3 regions of the Streptomyces sp. CLV115 genome follow, and region 2 is predicted to be linked to each of the others. Evidence: riboswitches for the same ligand, from Rfam matches in the RefSeq annotation. Region 2 holds a riboswitch; each other region holds the start of a gene.
What was found. Region 2 has a riboswitch for S-adenosylmethionine ahead of AADR41_RS33645 (hypothetical protein). Riboswitches for the same ligand answer to the same signal wherever they lie in the genome.
Positions count from the first base shown of each region.

Region 1: linked by a shared signal. The riboswitch ahead of AADR41_RS23795 (aminotransferase class V-fold PLP-dependent enzyme) and the one ahead of AADR41_RS33645 (hypothetical protein) in region 2 are both predicted to bind S-adenosylmethionine.
Region 3: linked by a shared signal. The riboswitch ahead of thrC (threonine synthase) and the one ahead of AADR41_RS33645 (hypothetical protein) in region 2 are both predicted to bind S-adenosylmethionine.

Region 1 covers NZ_JBCEWQ010000072.1:18,427-24,627, reverse strand. Annotated here, with positions in the region: gene AADR41_RS23815 (NYN domain-containing protein) at 1-357, opposite strand, end outside; gene AADR41_RS23810 (hypothetical protein) at 394-636, opposite strand; gene AADR41_RS23805 (rhomboid family intramembrane serine protease) at 800-1,552, shown strand; gene AADR41_RS23800 (Lrp/AsnC family transcriptional regulator) at 1,549-1,830, shown strand; gene AADR41_RS23795 (aminotransferase class V-fold PLP-dependent enzyme) at 1,888-3,267, opposite strand; SAM riboswitch class IV at 3,444-3,561, opposite strand; gene trpD (anthranilate phosphoribosyltransferase) at 3,700-4,764, opposite strand; gene qcrB (cytochrome bc1 complex cytochrome b subunit) at 4,888-6,201, opposite strand, start outside.
Region 2 covers NZ_JBCEWQ010000147.1:168-6,368, forward strand. Annotated here, with positions in the region: gene AADR41_RS33635 (cytochrome P450) at 38-1,351, shown strand; gene AADR41_RS33640 (cytochrome P450 family protein) at 1,348-2,610, shown strand; SAM riboswitch class IV at 2,661-2,770, shown strand; gene AADR41_RS33645 (hypothetical protein) at 2,819-3,226, shown strand; gene AADR41_RS33650 (DUF4232 domain-containing protein) at 3,234-3,755, opposite strand; gene AADR41_RS33655 (cytochrome P450) at 4,145-5,512, opposite strand; gene AADR41_RS33660 (hypothetical protein) at 5,691-6,201, opposite strand, start outside.
Region 3 covers NZ_JBCEWQ010000105.1:22,693-28,893, forward strand. Annotated here, with positions in the region: gene groL (chaperonin GroEL) at 1-1,362, opposite strand, end outside; gene AADR41_RS28890 (cold-shock protein) at 1,836-2,042, opposite strand; gene AADR41_RS28895 (MoaD/ThiS family protein) at 2,465-2,743, opposite strand; gene thrC (threonine synthase) at 2,774-4,099, opposite strand; SAM riboswitch class I at 4,117-4,243, opposite strand; gene AADR41_RS28905 (glucosyl-3-phosphoglycerate synthase) at 4,397-5,347, shown strand; gene AADR41_RS28910 (alpha,alpha-trehalose-phosphate synthase (UDP-forming)) at 5,441-6,201, shown strand, end outside.

The DNA.
Region 1 (6,201 bases), on a different contig from region 2:
GGCCGCGGCAGCCACGTCGACGGGGTCGGCGGCGGCCGGCGGCGCCCCGGCCTCCAGGGCACCGGCCAGCTCCGGCTGGCCCTCCTTGAGCCGCTCGCCGATGCGCTGCCGGAACAGCGAGTCGCTCTCCAGGGCGGCCGCCATGGCGTTCCCGGCGAACTTGGCCCGCCGGGTCGGGGTGAAGCGGGCGTACTGCCGCAGCTGGGCCGGGAGTTCGGTGACCGTCAGGCCGCCGAAGGCGTCCGAGACCAGCGCGACGACCCGCCGCCGTACGCCTTCGGGCAGCGGGCGGTCGAGCGCCTCGACGGCGTCGTCGGCCGCCCCGGCCGACTCGGCGCCGCTAGCGGGCTGCTCCACCATCCGTCACCCCAAATGTCTGTGGGCGCGGCTCCGTCAGGAGTCGGCACCCGGCCTGTCCACCAGTTCGATCTGGTCCACCGCGTTGCACCAACGGCAGCGCACCGACTCGATGGTCTCACTGACCACCTCGCGTTCCTCGACGCTGGACTCACCGGCCAGGTCGAGATGGACGTATTCGACGACCTTCGAGGAGCGGGTCACGTCGAAGCGCGTGAGATTTCCGCAGAGCGTGCAGCGCCAGCGAGTCCCGTCGGTCGGCTGGGGAACCGTCGTCATCGTTGCGTCCTCTTTCGTCGAGCCTCGTGCTGCCTTGCTTCAAGGATCTCGCGGTGCGCCGTCGAACTGCGGATGTCCTGTCGTAACCCTACGGCCTCACCGTGTCCCCCCGACACGGCGAGGCGGTCTGTCCCGTTCCCTCCGCTTGCGTCATGCTCTGTTCATGATCGATCGGCGAGCTGTGACCGGCAGGCTGACCGGCGGGCTGCTACGGACGGTCACCTCCGGCGGCCCGCTGGTGACCCATGCCCTGATCGCGGTCTGCTCCCTGGTCTTCGTGATCAGCCCGCTGTCCGGCTTCAACCCGGTCCCCGGCACCGCCGACGCCCTGCTCGCCGCCCAGGCCGGGTACTTCGAACGCTGGGGCGTGATCCCCAGCGAGCTGTGGGACGGCTCCGCGCACGCCCTGCTCACCCCGCTCACCGCCCTGTTCGTGCACGGCAGCTGGCTGCATCTGCTCGGCAACGTGCTCTTCCTGTACGTGTTCGGGGCGATGACCGAGCAGCGCATGGGCCGCATCGGGTTCACCTTCTTCTACGTGATCTCCGGCTACCTCGCACTGGTGGCCTACGCGGCCGCGCACGCCACGTCCGACCAGACGCTGGTGGGGGCCTCGGGGGCGATCTCGGCGGTGCTCGGGGCGTTCCTGTACCTGTTCCCCAGGGCCCGGGTCACCAGCCTGTTCCCGTTCCTCTTCTTCCTGCCGCTGCGCTTCCCCGCCTGGATCGTGCTGGTCTTCTGGTTCGCCCTCCAGTGGCTGGCCGTCCAGGGCGCGGGCAGCGGGGGGCCGGGCGTGGCCTATCTGGCCCATGTGGTGGGCTTCGCCCTCGGCTTTCTCTACGCCTGGGGGCGTTACCGGCGTACGGATAGAGTGAAGGGACCAGCCACGGCCACCGAGGGAGAAAGCCAGCCGTGATCACCGCGATCGTGCTCATCAAAACCAGCGTGGACCGGATTCCCGAGATCGCCGAGGCCATCGCCGCGCTGGACAGTGTCAGCGAGGTCTTCTCGGTCACCGGTACGTACGACCTGATCGCCATGGTCCGGGTGCCCAAGCACGACGATCTCGCCGACGTCATCCCCGGCCGGATCAGCAAGATCCCCGGCGTCGAGGCCACCGACACCCATGTGGCGTTCCGTACCTACTCCCAGCACGACCTGGAGGCCGCCTTCGCCATCGGCCTCGACGCGTAGGCACGCACCTCACCACCCCCGCCGAAGTGCTGTGTGCCCCCGGGCCGCCCGCCGGCCTCAGAGCTGCGCCACCGCACCCCGGTCCGGGACGCAGCGGCCGTCCTCGGTGCGGTACTTCCACCGGGCGCCCTTGCCGACCAGTTCCTTGACCGCGCGCAGGAACCGCTCGATGTGCTCGTCCGGCGTACCGGCGCCGAAGCTGACCCGGATCGCGTTCAGTGAGCGCTCCCCCGGCTCGGCCTCCGGCGCACCGCACTCGCCGACCTCCTGCGGGTCGCTGCCCAGCAGGGTGCGGACCAGCGGGTGGGCGCAGAACAGTCCGTCGCGGACACCGATGCCGTACTCGGCGGAGAGCGCGGCGGCGAAGTGCGAGCTGTTCCAGCCCTCCACCACGAACGAGATGACGCCGACCCGCGGGGCGTCGTCGCCGAACAGCGAGAGCACCTTCACCTCGGGGACCTCGGCCAGGCCGGCCCGGACCGCGGCGACGAGGTGCTGCTCCCGGGCGACCAGATTGTCGAAGCCCGCCTCGGTGAGCGCCTTGCAGGCGGCGGCGATGGAGTACACGCCGATGACGTTGGGGGAACCGGCCTCGTGACGTGCGGCGGTGGAGTGCCACTCGACGTCCACCCCGCCGTCGGTGCGACGGGCGACCTTGCGCGAGGCGCCACCGCCCGCGAGGTAGGGCTCGGCCTCCTGGAGCCAGTCGGCCCGGCCGGCCAGCACGCCCGAGCCGAAGGGCGCGTACAGCTTGTGCCCGGAGAAGGCGACCCAGTCCACGTCCAGCTCGGCGATGTCGACGGGGTGGTGCGGGGCGAGCTGGGCGGCGTCCAGCACGATCCGGGCGCCGTGCGCGTGCGCGGCGGCGGCCAGCTCCTTCACCGGCCACAGCTCGCCGGTGACGTTGGAGGCGCCGGTGACGCAGACCAGCGCGGGGCCGTAGGGGTCGCGCTCCGCGAGCGCCCGCTCCAGCGTCTCGACGGCCTGGGCCGGGGTGCGCGGGGCGTTCAGGTAGGTCACCCGGGCGTCGCGCCACGGCAGCAGCGAGGCGTGGTGCTCGGTCTCGTAGACGAAGACCTGGCAGCCGGCCGGGACCACCGAGGCCAGCAGATTCAGCGAGTCGGTGGTCGAGCGGGTGAAGATCACCTGGTCACCGGCGCGGCAGCCGAGGAACTCCGCGACGGTGGCGCGGCTGTTCTCGAAGAGGTCCGTGGAGAGCTGCGAGAGGTACCCGGCCCCGCGGTGGACGCTGCCGTAGTACGGGGCGTACGCGGCGACGTCGTCCCAGACCCGCTGGAGGGCGGGGGCGCTGGCGGCGTAGTCGAGCGCGGCATAGCTGACCTCACCGCCCGTGACCAGCGGAACCGTCACATCCTTGCCCAGAACAGGCAGAGGGGCACAAAGCGACTGGTCGGCGGCAGCGGTGAAGACAGACATGGCGAACTCCCGTAAGAGGCAGGCGAATCGCATGCGCCGGCGAGTACGCGGCAGCGCAGCGGGAAAGGTGAAGAAGGGTGTGCGGAAGAGGGCCGAGGGCCCTATCGCATTCGCGTGCTCACAAGAGACTCCCTGGGGACCAGGACCCCGGGGGTTGGCATTCACAGATGCCGAGGGGCCCGCGCTTGCCGCAGACCTCGCTGCCTACGGCCTGGTCTTCACCCGGGGCACCCCGCCACGGACGGAGGGTTGCCGGACAGCGGGCCGGGGCCGTAGTCGCTGTCACTCATGACCTGCCCAGCATCTTGCCATATGTACGAAGACGCGCAAGGCGCAGTCCAGGATCCGGACTGCGCCCCGCGCCACATCTGCGCCCGTTTCAGAGCCTGCCGGGTGGCCTTCGTCCGCCCGATCAGAGGTCACCCGGCAGGCTCAGGCGTTGCTGGCCGCCACCCAGCGCTCCAGCGCCCGCGCCGCCGCACCGGAGTCGATGGACTCGGCGGCCTTCGCGATCCCGGCCGCGAGCTGCTCGTTCAGCGTGCCGTCCGTCGGGTCGAGAGCCGTCAGCGCCGCCGCCGAGTTGAGCAGCACGGCGTCCCGGGCGGGCCCCCGCTCGCCGGCCAGCACCCGCCGGGCCACATCGGCGTTGTACGAGGCGTCCGCGCCGCGCAGGGCCTGGACGGGCACCAGCTCCAGGCCGACGTCGCGCGGGTCGAACGTCTCCTCGCGCACCGCTCCGTCCCGGACCACCCAGACCCGCGAGGTCGCGGTCGTGGTCAGCTCGTCCAGGCCGTCGTCGCCCCGGAAGACCAGCGCCGAATTGCCGCGCTCGGCCAGGACACCGGCGACGATGGGCGCCATCCTCAGGTCGGCGACACCGACGGCCTGGGAGCGCACCTGGGCCGGGTTGGTGAGCGGTCCGAGGATGTTGAACGTGGTCGGCGTGCCGAGCTCCTTGCGGGCCCTGGCGACGTACCGCAGGGCGGGGTGGAACTTCACCGCGAAGCAGAAGGTGATGCCCGCCTCCTCGGCGACCTCGGCGACCCGCTGCGCGCTGAGGTCCAGGTTGACGCCCAGCTTCTCCAGCACGTCGGAGGAACCGCTCGCGGAAGAGGAGGCGCGGTTGCCGTGCTTGACGACCTTGGCGCCGGTGCCGGCGATGACGACCGCCGACATGGTGGAGATGTTCACTGTTTTGGCGAGGTCGCCGCCGGTGCCGACGATGTCGACCGTGCGGCCGGGTACGTGGATGGTGTTGGCGTGCTCGTACATCGCCCGCACCAGGCCGGAGACCTCGTCGATCGTCTCGCCCTTGGCGCGCAGGGCGACCGCGAATCCGGCGATCTGCACATCGCTCGCCTCACCGCGCATGATGCGGTCCATCGCCCACGCGGTGTCGTCGGCGGTGAGGTCCTCACCGCGCAGCAGGGGGTTCAGCACGCCGGGCCAGGTACGGTCCGCCACGCTGTCGCCGCCGATCGGGGTCACAACGTTCATGGTCCGCTCCTGGGTCCACAGCCGGTAAAAGGGATCACCCCCACCCTATCCAGCGCCGGGGACGGCAAAGAGCCCCGTCCATCGAATGGACGGGGCTCCTGCTGTGGCGATCAGTTCAGGCGATCAGTGGTGACCGTGGCCGCTGGTGATCTCCTTGTACTCCTCGACGGTGGGCTTGGCGATCTGGTTGTCCTCGCCGTAGTAGCCCTTGCTGAGCCGGGCCCGCAGCTTCTGCAGGACCGACACCTTGCGCTCGACACCGTTCTCGTCGACCGTCGGGCCGAGCTCGACCGGCTTGTACTGCTCGTGCGCGGTGAGCGTGTGCAGCTGCTCGGGACCGAGCGGCTCGTGGATCTCGACGAACTCACCGTGCGGCAGGCGCTTGATGATGCCGGACTCGCGTCCGTGCAGCACCTTCTCCTTGTCGCGGCGCTGGAGGCCGAGGCAGATCCGCCGGGTGGCGATGAACGCGAGGACCGGGCCGACGAAGATGAAGATCCGTACGAACCAGGAGATGGCGTTCAGCGACAGGTGGAAGTGCGTGGCCCACAGGTCGTTGCCACCGCCGATGAAGACGATGACGTACTCGGTGATCCAGGCGACGCCGAAGGCCGTCCGGGTCGGGGCGTTGCGCGGGCGGTCCAGGATGTGGTGCTCGCGCTTGTCCCCGGTGATCCAGGACTCGATGAACGGGTAGACCGCGATGATCGCGAGCACCAGTCCGAAGGCCATCAGCGGGATGAACACGCCCAGGACCAGCGTGTGGCCCCAGAGGTTGATCTCCCAGCCGGGCATCACTCGGATCAGACCCTCGGCGAAGCCCATGTACCAGTCGGGCTGGGCGCCGGTGGACACCTGGTCCGGACGGTACGGACCGATGTTCCAGATCGGGTTGATCGTGGCGATGGCCGCGATGATGGCGATGATGCCGAAGACCAGGAAGAAGAAGCCGCCTGCCTTCGCCATGTACACCGGCAGCAGCGGCATGCCGACGACGTTCTTGTTCGTCCGGCCGGGGCCCGCGAACTGCGTGTGCTTGTGGTAGAAGACCAGGATCAGGTGCGCCACCAGCAGACCGAGCATGATGCCCGGCAGCAGCAGGATGTGGATCGAGTAGAACCGGGCGACGAAGTCGTGACCGGGGAACTCTCCGCCGAACAGGAACATCGAGATGTACGTGCCGACGATCGGCATCGACAGGATCGCGCCCTGGGTGAACCGGACACCCGTACCGGACAGCAGGTCGTCCGGGAGCGAGTAGCCGGTGAAGCCGGTGAACATGCCCAGCACGAACAGCAGGAAGCCGAACAGCCAGTTGATCTCACGCGGCTTGCGGAACGCGCCCGTGAAGAAGACGCGCATCATGTGCACGAACATGCCGGCCAGGAAGATCAGCGCGGCCCAGTGGTGGATCTGGCGGACCAGGAGACCACCGCG
Region 2 (6,201 bases):
CTACGAGCGAAGCCTTCGTCACAGGAGATTCCGTACGATGACGACGCCCGCATCCGCGGTGTCCGGACATCCGGCCGCGTCCCCGCCGCCCGGCACCGGGCGCTGCCCGGCAGGCCCCGGCCGCTCCGCCGTGCCGCTCAGCGGACCCGGATTCCACACGGAACCCCACGCCGTCTACCGCGCCATGCGGAGCGAACACGGTCCCGTCGTGCCCGTCGAGCTGCCCGGAGGGGTGCCGGCCTGGCTGGTCATCGGCTACCGCGAACTCCACCAGGTCACCAGCGACGGCGAGTTGTTCCCCAGGGACGTCGGGCTGTGGAACCAGTGGGGGAACATCCCCGAGGACTGGCCGCTGCTGCCGATGGTCGGCCGGCCGTTGCCGTCCATCTACTTCACCGCCGGCGCCGAGCACCGGCGCCACGCCGCGATGGTCGGGCAGGCGCTCGAAGAGGTCGAGCACTTCGAACTCCGCCGGGACTGCGAGGAGTTGGCGGACCGGCTCGTCGACGGGTTCTGTGAGCGGGGCACGGCCGACCTGATCGCCGACTTCGCCGTTCCGCTGCCGGTGCTCGTCCTCGCCCGCCTGGTCGGATTCCCCGACGCGGACGGGCCGCGGATCGCCGAGGTGCTCAGGGACCTGGCCGACGGCGGACCGGGCGCGCAGGAGGCCCATCTGCGGTTCGGCGAGAGCATGCGAAGTCTGCTGGCGGCCCGCCGGGCCTCGCCCGGGAACGACGTGACCTCGCGCATGCTGGCGTACGCGGGGGAGTTCACCGACGAGGAGTACGTACTCGACCTGATGGCCATCACGGCCGCGGGACACCTCACCACCGCCGACTGGATCGGCAACTCGCTGAGGCTGATGCTCACCGACGACCAGTTCGCCGTGGCGCTCACCGGCGGCCGGCACAGCGTCGCCGAAGCCATGAACGAGGTGCTCTGGGAGGAAGGCCCGACACAGATCCTCGCCGGCCGGTGGGCGGCCCGCGACACCCGGTTGGGAGGTCGCGGCATCCGCGCCGGGGACATGCTGCTGCTGGGTCTGGGCGCGGCCAACGCCGATCCGCACATCCGCCAGCACCTCTCCGCCTCGGGCGGGCCGTCCGGCCGGCGCGGCAACAGCGCCCATCTGGCGTTCAGCCACGGCGAGTACCGCTGTCCCTTCCCCGCGCAGGAGATCGCCGAGATCATCGCCCGCACCGGCATCGAGGTGCTCCTCGACCGGCTCCCCGACCTGGAACTCGCCGTCCCGGTGGGCGAGTTGGTCCGACGGCAGTCCGCGTTCCTGCGGGGCATGACCGCGCTGCCCGTCCGGTTCGCCTCCGTCCCTCCGACAGGAGACCCGTCGTGAACTGCCCACACGCCGCCGCCCCGGGTGCCGCTTCGAGCGGCGCTCCCGTCGTCATCGACCCGCTGGTCCAGGACCTGGACCAAGAGACGGCGCGACTGCGCGACGCCGGTCCGCTCGCCAGGATCGAACTGCTCGGCGTTCCGGCCCTGGCCGTCACCCGGCACGCGACGGCCCGCCAACTCCTCGTCGACCCCCGCCTGGTCAAGGACCTGGAGGCCTGGGGGCTGTGGCAGCGCGGCGAGGTCACCCGCGAGTGGCCGCTGATCGGCATGATCGACGCCGGCCGCTCCATGTTCACCGTGGACGGCGCCGAGCACCGACGGCTGCGCGCCAAGACCTCCCAGGCGCTCACCCCCCGCCGGCTGGAGGAGATCCGCCCGGACATCGAGAAGTTCACCGAGGAACTTCTCGACGCGCTCGACGAACAGAGCGGCAGGAGCGAGCACGGTGTGGTCGACCTCAAGTCCGTGTTCGCCCAGCCGCTGCCGATGCGCGTCGTCGGCATGCTGATGGGCGTGGACGAGGCCGAGCACCCCATGCTGACGAAGCGGTACAAGGCGTTCTTCTCCATGCTCACCCCGCACGAGGAACGACTGTCGCTGCTGGCCGAGTTGGACGTGTTCTACACCGCTCTCGTACGGGAGAAGAAGGCGCGTCCCGCCGACGACCTCACCAGCGCGCTCATCCTGGCCGAGGAGGGCGGCGAACCGCTCACCGAGGAAGAGGTGGTGGGCAACCTCAAGGCCATGGTGGCCGCCGGGCACGAGACCACCATCGGGCTGATCCTCAACGCCGTACGGGCCCTGCTAGCCCACCCCGACCAGCTCCGCCGCGTTCTCGACGGCGAGATCCCGTGGGAGACGGTGATCGAGGAGACCCTGCGCTGGGACACCCCCACCACCCATCTGCTGATGCGGTTCGCCACCAAGGACATTCAGGTGGGCGACCAGGTGATCGCGAAGGGCGAAGGGGTGGTGATCTCCTACCGCGCCATCGGGCGTGACATCGAGCAGCACGGGGCGGACGCCGACGCCTTCGACATCACCCGGCCGGCCCCGATCCGCCACATGACCTTCGGTCACGGCCCGCACATCTGCCCCGGAGCGGCGCTCTCCCGCGTGGAGGCGGCCATCGCCCTGCCGGCGCTCTTCGCGCGTTTCCCGGCACTGAGGGCGGCCGTCCCGGACGAGGAGGTCCGAAAGCTGCCGGTGATGACGCAGAACGACATGGAGGCCTTCCCCGTGCTGCTGCACGGCTGAGCACCTGACTTCCCGTCGGGCGGCGTCGTCCGTGGGATACAGTTCTCGCAGGTCATGAGTTCCAGTGCACAGCCCCGGCTAACTGGACGGCACCCCGCTCCGCTGCGGGTGCTCCGGGTGACGACCGGCCCCGTGCGCAGCGCGCGGGGAACAGCGGACCATCGGGGCGGCGCACCTGGGGTCCATGATCTCGGGAAGGCGGAACACCATGCTCCCCCACCTCGTCCGGAACGACGGCTGCACCGGCTACGGCCCCGGTCACCACGTCCACTGGATCCACAGCAAGAAATGCCACCAGGAGCCCGGCCAGGCCGTGGAACTGCTGCTCACCTCCGGTGACATCGGTGCCGACGGCTGGTTCGCGCTGCGCCCCGCCTTCGACCACGCCGAGGAACTGCCGAGGGTGTGGACGCACGCCCCGGCGGCCCTCACCGAACTGCTCACGGCCCACCGCGGACGGGTGTTCTGGCTGCCGCGGTGGCACGCCCTGAAGCTGGTGGACCCCGCGGGCCGGGCCACGGCCCTGGTCAATGCCGGCTTCGAGGGCGGCCCGCTGTGCGCGACGACCGCCCCCGACCCGCGGCGGACCGTCGGCGGCACGTGCTACGGACGGTAGCCGCGCCTCAGCCCAGCGCGTCCGTCAGCGCGCTGTCCGCCGCCGCCCGCGACTCCTGCCACAGGGTGGTCACCGGAATCCACACATGGACCCCCTCCCGCATGCCCACGGCGGCCGCGCCGAAGGTGGCGCCCGGATGGGAGGGGTCCGCCGCCACCGAGAGACTGCCGACGACGTGGCCCTCGGTGGCCGCCGGGTCCGCGGTCCGTACGGCGGCGTACGCCCGCTCGCCCGGGGACAGCTCGTAGGGGGCGCTGCCGGCGGGCGGGACGGCCTCGGCCGAGCCGTCGAGGCCCCGGAAGGTGACGGTGGGGATCCGGTCCACCACACAGGTGCGGCCGCCGTTGTTGACGACGTCGATCCGGGCCACGTTCCGCTGCCCGCCGGGTGCGGCGTGCACGGACAGGGCCCTCTCCTGGCAGGTCGCGAGGCGGCTCGTGGCGCCGCTTGTCGCGGACGCCGCGGTGCCGGTCAGTGGCAGGGTGGCCGCGACGGCGAGTGCGGCGGTGAGAGCGGAGCCAAGACGCATGGTGTTTCTCCCGGTGGATCGACAGCCTGCGGATACGGCCGGGCGGCCCGTCGGTCGGTGCGGCCGACATGGACAGTGTGAACCGTACGACCCGACCTCCGCGACAGATCGGACATATCGCTTCGGAATGTCCGGTGCCGGAACGCTGTGCCCTGCCCGCCGGGTCCTCCGCCGTGCACGGGCGCGGGCCCGCGGCGGGAACGCGGCCACCGTCAGTGCTCCGGTGGCGAGGCCCGCCGGCAGTGCCACGGCCCGGATCCACGCGCAGTGCTCGCAGGCCCGGCCGCCCGTCCGGCCCTGCGCGCAGGGCGTGCGCCGCCGCGGACCGGAGCGGCCCACGGGGCGGTCCCGGGGAGGCCGGAGCGGTCACCGGGCCCGCCCCGCGCGCCTCACCGGGTCCGGACCGTCGCCATCACGTCCCGGTCGGGCTGCAGTGTGAGCGAGGGGACCGGCTCGATGACGCCCGGGTCCACGTCCAGTTCGAAGCGGCGGGCCAGCACGGCAAGAATCAGCACCGCCTCGACCATCGCGAACCTGGTGCCCAGACAGACCCGGGGGCCGCCGCCGAACGGGAACCAGGCGTACTCCGCGATGCTGTCGCCCGCCTCCGGATCCCACCGCTCGGGACGGAACTCCTCCGGCTCGGGGAACCACCGCGCGTCGCGCTGTGTCACCCACTGGCTGGTCCACACCCGGGTGCCCTCCGGCATCGGCACACCGCCGATCCGCGCACCCGCCTTCGCGACACCGGTGACCAGCCAGATCGTCGGGTAGAGGCGCAGCGTCTCCTTGACCACGGCCTGGGTGTACGTCAGCCGCGCGTAGTCGTCGAACCCCGGCTCCCGGTCGCCCAGCACCCGGTCCAGCTCCTCGGCGAGCGCGGCACGCACCCGCGGTTCACGGGCCAGCAGATACCAGGCCCACACCAGCGTGGAACTGGTCGTCTCGTGCCCGCCGATGTACAGCGTGACCGTCTCGTCGCGGATCTCCCGGTCGGTGAGGTGCTCACCCGTCTCGTCGACCGCCGTCAGCAGCCGGCTCAGCAGATCGGGGCGCTCGTCCCCGCCGTCACGATGACGGGCGACGACCCTGCCCACCTCGGCGTCGATGACCGCCGCCGCCTTCTTGATCCTGGCCCGGCCGGGGGTCGGCACCCAGTCCGGCAGCAGGGCACCGATCCCGGCGAACTCCTTGCCGATCTCCTGCTGCGCCACGTCCATCGCCCGGCCCATCGCCTCGGCGTCGGCCGCGGTGTCGACACCGAAGATGGTGCGCACCGCGATCCGCTGCGTCAGCGCCGCCATCTCCCGCTTGACGTCGATGCGTTCACCGCCCGACCAGGTGTCCGCCAGCTCCACCGTGCTGCTCGCCATCGTCGCCGCGTACGAGCGCACCTGCTTGGGCCGTACGGAGGGCTGCACCAGCGAACGCTTGCGCCGCCAGTCCGTGCCACGGGCGACCACCACGCCGTTGCCCATCACGGTGCGGAAGGCGATCCCCAGGGCCGGCTGGTCGAAGGAGCGCTCCGTCTCGGTGAGGAGCTCGCCTATGCAGTCCGGATCGGCTATGTACACACAGGAGTTGGGGCCGAAGCGCCAGCCCACCATGTCCCCGTGGGAGCGCAGCCGCTCGAAGAAGGCCAGGGGGTTCTTCCCGAACTGCGGCAGGTTCCCGAGGAACGGCAGCCCCTTCGGGCCCGGCACGATCCGGTGGCTCCGCGGCTCGGCGTCGATGGCCGGACCGGTCTCCGTGGACATGAATCTCTCCGCTCCCTCATGGCGCACCGACCCGGTGCGCGGCGACCTGACTTCAGGGGTACCGCACGCCCTGGAACCTGTCATCGGCCTTGTACGGTACGTGAGTTGTCGAGGGTAGCCGCTGTACGCCACCGCCGGACGGGCCCGGGAGCGGGGCCCGTCCGGCGGGGGGTGCGGGTCAGACGCCCGGCGGCACCCTGGACGGGCGGCCGTTGCCGCGGGTGAGGGAGTAGCCGAACACCGCCGCGATCGCTCCGAGCACTCCGCCGCCGACCGTCCACAGCCAGCGGTCGGTCCACCAGCCGGATGCCCAGCCGTCCTCCGGCTCGCTGCCGAGCGAGACCCTGGACGAACCGTCCTCGTCGCCGTCGGACGAGGCGTCGGAGGCCTGGGCGACGGAGGACACACCGGGGACCAGCGGCTCGGCGAGCGTGCCGTCCACATCGCCGGCGCCGCCCTTGTCGGCCGCCGTGACCTCGACCTCGGTCTTCACCGGCAAGCCGAGGTCCGCCGACGGCAGATCGACAACCGTCAGCCGAACGTAGTAGCTGCCCGGCAGCGGGTCGTTGGCCCAGGGCTCGGACCAGGCGCGGACGGTGCGCAGCACGCAGGTCAGCTCGACCGCCGACGCGTCGGCCGCGGCCTTGCCGGTCTGGCGGCCGTACATGCAGGCCTGGCGGCGCCGCAGC
Region 3 (6,201 bases), on a different contig from region 2:
GTTGACGGCGATCTGCTTGAGCGGGGCCTCCAGCGCCAGCTTGACGGCGTTGGCGCCGGTCGCCTCGTCACCCGAGAGCTCCAGCTTCTCGAAGACGGCCGAGGCCTGGAGCAGAGCCACGCCACCACCGGCGACGATGCCCTCCTCGACGGCGGCCTTGGCGTTGCGCACCGCGTCCTCGATGCGGTGCTTGCGCTCCTTGAGCTCGACCTCGGTCGCGGCACCGGCCTTGATGACGGCCACGCCGCCGGCCAGCTTCGCGAGGCGCTCCTGGAGCTTCTCGCGGTCGTAGTCCGAGTCGGAGTTCTCGATCTCGGCGCGGATCTGGTTGACCCGGCCCTGGACCTGGTCGCTGTCACCGGCGCCGTCGACGATGGTCGTCTCGTCCTTGGTGATGACGACCTTGCGGGCGCGGCCGAGCAGGTCGAGACCGGCGTTCTCCAGCTTGAGGCCGACCTCCTCGGAGATGACGGTGCCACCGGTGAGGATGGCGATGTCGCCGAGCATGGCCTTGCGGCGGTCACCGAAGCCCGGGGCCTTGACGGCGACGGACTTGAAGGTGCCACGGATCTTGTTGACGACCAGGGTCGACAGGGCCTCGCCCTCGACGTCCTCGGCGATGATCAGCAGCGGCTTGCCGGACTGCATGACCTTCTCCAGCAGCGGAAGGAGGTCCTTCACGTTGCTGATCTTCGAGTTGACGATCAGGATGTACGGGTCGTCCAGGGACGACTCCATGCGCTCCATGTCGGTGGCGAAGTACGCCGAGATGTAGCCCTTGTCGAAGCGCATACCCTCGGTGAGCTCCAGCTCCAGACCGAAGGTCTGGGACTCCTCGACGGTGATGACGCCTTCCTTGCCGACCTTGTCCATGGCCTCGGCGATGAGCTCGCCGATCTGGGTGTCGGCGGCGGAGATGGAGGCCGTCGAAGCGATCTGCTCCTTGGTCTCCACGTCCTTGGCCTGCTCCAGGAGGGCGGCGGAGACGGCCTCGACGGCCTTCTCGATACCCCGCTTGAGGGCCATCGGGTTGGCACCCGCGGCAACGTTGCGCAGACCCTCGCGGACGAGAGCCTGGGCGAGAACGGTGGCGGTGGTCGTACCGTCGCCGGCGACGTCGTCCGTCTTCTTGGCGACCTCCTTGACCAGCTCCGCACCGATCTTCTCGTACGGGTCCTCCAGCTCGATCTCCTTGGCGATGGAAACACCATCGTTGGTGATCGTGGGGGCGCCCCACTTCTTCTCAAGGACGACGTTGCGACCCTTGGGGCCAAGGGTGACCTTGACGGCGTCGGCGAGCTGGTTCATGCCGCGCTCGAGACCGCGCCGGGCCTCCTCGTCGAACGCGATGATCTTGGCCATGTGAAGTGGTCCTCCCGGACAGGGGTGGATTTCTCCGGACCGAGTGGCGCCCGCGACGGACGGCCTGCGTGACCGGTGGTTCCTTGCCCCACCGACCTGCGGGCCTCACCGGCCCGGTCCAAGTTCTGTCACTCTCACCTGGAGAGTGCTAACGCCAATGATTAGCACTCGACCCCCGAGAGTGCAAGCGTCCCCCTCCGGATGTGGACAACGGCGGACGGTCGTGGACGCGGCCGCGGACGGGGCTGTGGACGGCTGTGGACAACGGCGGACGGCTGTGGACGGACATGGACGCGGCCGCGGAAAGACGGTGGACGACTGTGGACGCGGCCGCGGACGGAGCCACGTAAGACGGAAGACGGTGGGCGGCCGCGGACGGCGCCCGGCGGCGCGTCAGAACGCACTGAGGGCCCGTACCCCCGGGGTACGGGCCCTCAGTGCGTGAGTGGTGTCGTTGGCCGACCGCGCCGAACTCAGCCGACGGCGAGCTTGACCATGTCTGCCTGCGGCCCCTTCTGGCCCTGCGAGATCTCGAATTCAACTCGCTGACCCTCTTCGAGGGTGCGGTACCCGTCCATCTGGATCGCGCTGTAGTGGACGAAAACATCCGCACCACCGTCGACCGCGATGAAGCCGTACCCCTTCTCCGCGTTGAACCACTTGACGGTGCCCTGAGCCATGCCTAACTCCCCTATTACTGGCCCTTGCGCAGGACCGCACTTCGCGGACCCGGGTCAGAACTCACCCTCCGACAGGAGAGGGTGTGTGCGCCGGAACGCGTCGACCGCGGCTGAATGTATCTGCCCAACTGCCCTCTGCAACAGGTCAATCGGACGAGAATTCTCGGCCGCACCGAACGCCCGAATATGCGGGTTTCATGAGATTCCTGGGCAAGTCGGGCCAGACAAAGGCGACTTATGCCGCAAGGCCAACACACACTTTGGCTGCATCTTGTCGTGGCCGGGCGCATTCTCATATGCGGGCGGCACGGGGCAGCTGGGGGGACTTCCCACACTGTACCCCGCTCAACCATGCAGAATTGCCCCCTCCGCTTCAAACGCGGAGGGGCCAATTCGATAACGCGATACGGCCGGACGGGGCGTCAGCAGCCGCCCGCCACCGCCGGGATGATCGAGATGCCGGCGCCGTCGGGCGTCACGGTCTCCAGGCCGCCCTCGAAACGCACGTCGTCGTCGTTGACGTACACGTTCACGAAGCGGCGCAGCTTGCCCTGGTCGTCCAGGACGCGGGCGGCGATGCCCGGGTGGTTCTGCTCCAGGGACTCGATGACCTGGGAGAGGGTCGAGCCCTCGGCCGGGACCTCGGCCTGGCCGCCCGTGTAGGTGCGGAGGATGGTGGGGATGCGGACCTTGACGCTCATGGTGGGTGCCCTTCCTGAAGTCTCGGGTGGTCAGCTGGTGGCGAGGCCGGCGGCGCGGAACGCCTCCAGGCTGGGGCGGATCGTCGCGGTCGCCTGAGAGGTTTCGGCAACCGCGTCGAGGGTCTTGAGGCCGTCACCCGTGTTGAGTACGACGGTGGTCAGCGACGGGTCGATCAGACCGGCCTCGATGAGCTTCTTCGTCACACCGACCGTCACACCGCCCGCCGTCTCCGCGAAGATGCCCTCGGTGCGCGCCAGCAGCTTGATCGCGTCGACGACCTGCTCGTCGTTCACGTCCTCCACGGCGCCGCCGGTGCGGCGGGCGATGTCCAGGACGTACGGGCCGTCGGCCGGGTTGCCGATCGCCAGCGACTTGGCGATCGTGTTCGGCTTCTGCGGCCGGACGACGTCGTGACCGCCCTTGTACGCGACCGAGACCGGGGAGCAGCCCTCCGCCTGGGCGCCGAAGAGCTTGTACGGCTTGTCCTCGACGAGGCCGAGCTTGATCAGCTCCTGGAGACCCTTGTCGATCTTGGTGAACTGCGAGCCGGACGCGATCGGGACGACCAGCTGATCCGGGAGCCGCCAGCCGAGCTGCTCGCAGATCTCGTACGCCAGGGTCTTGGAGCCCTCGCCGTAGTAAGGACGCAGGTTGACGTTGACGAAGCCCCAGCCCTCGCCGAGCGGGTCGCCGATGAGCTCGGAGCAGAAGCGGTTGACGTCGTCGTAGTTGCCCTCGATGCCGACCAGTTCACCGCCGTACACCGCGGCCATGACGACCTTGCCCTGCTCCAGGTCGTGCGGGATGAACACGCAGGAGCGGAAGCCGGCGCGGGCGGCGGCGGCGCCGACCGCACCGGCGAGGTTGCCGGTGGAGGAGCAGGAGAGGGTGGTGAAGCCGAAGGCGCGGGCGGCCTCGATGGCCTGGGCGACGACCCGGTCCTTGAAGGAGTGCGTGGGGTTGCCGGAGTCGTCCTTGACGAACAGCTTGCCCTGCTCGACGCCGAGCTCACGGGCGAGGTTGTCGGCCTGGACGAGCTTGGTCCAGCCGGGGTTCAGGTTCGGCTTCTCGGCGACGTCGGCCGGGACCGGCAGCAGCGGCGCGTAGCGCCAGATGTTGGCCGGGCCCGCCTCGATGCGCTTCTTCAGCTCTTCGGGGGAGCCGCTCGGCAGGTCGTACGCGACTTCGAGCGGCCCGAAACAGGACGCGCAGGCGAAAATGGGGCCGAGTTCGAATCGCTCGCCGCACTCGCGGCAGGAAAGGCCCGAAGCGGGGCCGAGGTCGACGGCTCCGGCGTGGCCGGCTTCGGTGTCGACGGAAGAATCGGTGCTTACTGCAACGGTCTGCGCAGCCATGGTGGCGAGGCCCTTTCTCCTCATCTTCCCCGCGGCGCGTTTCGCCACGAGACGGAATTGGCACCTTCCTCACCGGACCTCACGGTCGGTGGGGGGGTTGCCGGGACTTCAACGGGCCGTTCCCTCAGTCCCTCTGGATGAGCGCTGTGGCACCGGATCTTCGATCCGGGCATTTATCGGCGGACGGACCCCGGCATGCGATGGTCGTCCGCGTTGTTCAAGACTGTAACCGAAGCACCGGACTGTTGAGATAGTCGTCCGAACCGCGAGATGGATCACATACAGGGAGTATCGACCGTGCTGGAAGAGGTCGAATGCTGGCTGGCCAGGCGTTCCTGGTCGGCCGCCGACCGTCCGATGGACCGCCTGCTGGCCGCCAGGTCCGCGGAGGCGGGCCGCGGGAGCGTCAGTGTCGTACTGCCCGCGCTGAACGAGGAGGCGACGGTCGGTGAGATCGTCGCGACGATCCGGCGCGAGCTGATGGAGAAGGTCCGGCTGGTCGACGAGCTCGTGGTGATCGATTCCGGCTCCACCGACGCCACCGCCGAGGTGGCCCGGGAGGCCGGCGCCCGGGTGGTGCACCGCGACGCGATACTCCCCCGGATCCCGGCCGTACCCGGCAAGGGCGAGGTGCTGTGGCGTTCGCTCCTGGTGACCGGGGGCGACATCGTCTGCTTCATCGACGCCGACCTGAAGGACTTCTCGGCGGACTTCGTCTCCGGCATCGTCGGTCCGCTGCTGACCGAACCGGACGTGCAGTTCGTGAAGGCGATGTACGACCGCCCGTTCGGCGACACGACGGGCCAGGGCGGCCGGGTGACCGAACTGGTGGCCCGTCCGCTGCTCAATCTGCACTGGCCGCAGCTGGCCGGTTTCGTCCAGCCGCTGGGCGGCGAGTACGCCGTGCGCCGCTCGCTGCTCGAACGGCTGCCCTTCCCCGTCGGCTACGGCGTGGAGCTGGGTCTGCTGGTCGACGCGCTGCACACGGTGGGGCTGGACGCGCTGGCCCAGGTCGACGTGGGGGTACGCAAGCACCGGCACCAGGACGGGCAGGCGCTCGGCCGGATGGCGGCGGCGATCTACCGCACCGCCCAGCTGCGGCTCTCCCGCGGCCACCTGATCCGCCCGGTCCTCACCCAGTTCGAGCGCGGCGAGAACGGTTTCGTACCGCGCACCCATGCCGTGGACACCGAGGAGCGTCCCCCGATGTGCGAGATCGAGGAGTACGTTTCGCGCCGCGCGGCCTGACCCCGTCCGACTTCGCAGCCCGGCCTCGCAGTCCGGCCTCGCAGTCCGGCTTCGCACGTTTGGGCGGTTCGTGATCGGGCTAGATTCCGCAACATGGTCTCCGAGCACGATGCCCAGCCCGCTGTCCGATCCGGCGTCCGGTCCGATGCCCAGGTCCTCGTCGCGTCCAACCGCGGCCCGGTCTCGTACACCCTGGGAGAGGACGGATCGCTCGACGCGAGACGCGGCGGCGGCGGTCTCGTCTCCGGGCTGAGCGCCGTCGACGACAAGCTGTGGGTGTGTGCCGCGCTCGGTGCCGGGGACCGGGAGGCGGTCCGGCGCGGGGTCGCCGAGCAGGGCGTACGGATGCTCGACATCGACGCGGAGGTGCACGCCGACGCCTACAACGGCATCGCCAACTCGGTGCTCTGGTTCGTCCACCACATGCTGTACCAGACGCCGCTGGAGCCGGTCTTCGACGCGGAGTTCCGGCGGCAGTGGGCGTCGTTCGAGACCTACAACCGGGCCTTCGCCGAGGCGCTCGCCGAGGAGGCGGGGCCGGCCGCGGCGGTGCTGGTGCAGGACTACCACCTGGCGCTGGTGCCGGGCATGCTCCGCGAGCTGCGCCCGGATCTGCGGATCGGCCACTTCTCGCACACCCCGTGGGCGCCCGTCGACTACTTCCGGCTGCTTCCCGACGACATCGCCGAGCAGTTGCTGCACGGCATCCTGGGCGCGGACCGGGCTGCGTTCCTGACCCGGCGCTGGGCGGACGCGTTCATCGGCTGCTGCACCCAGATCCTGGGCGGCACCGGGCGGACCAGGATCGGGGTGCACGGGCTCGGCGCGGACGCGGACTTCCTGCGCCGCCGTGC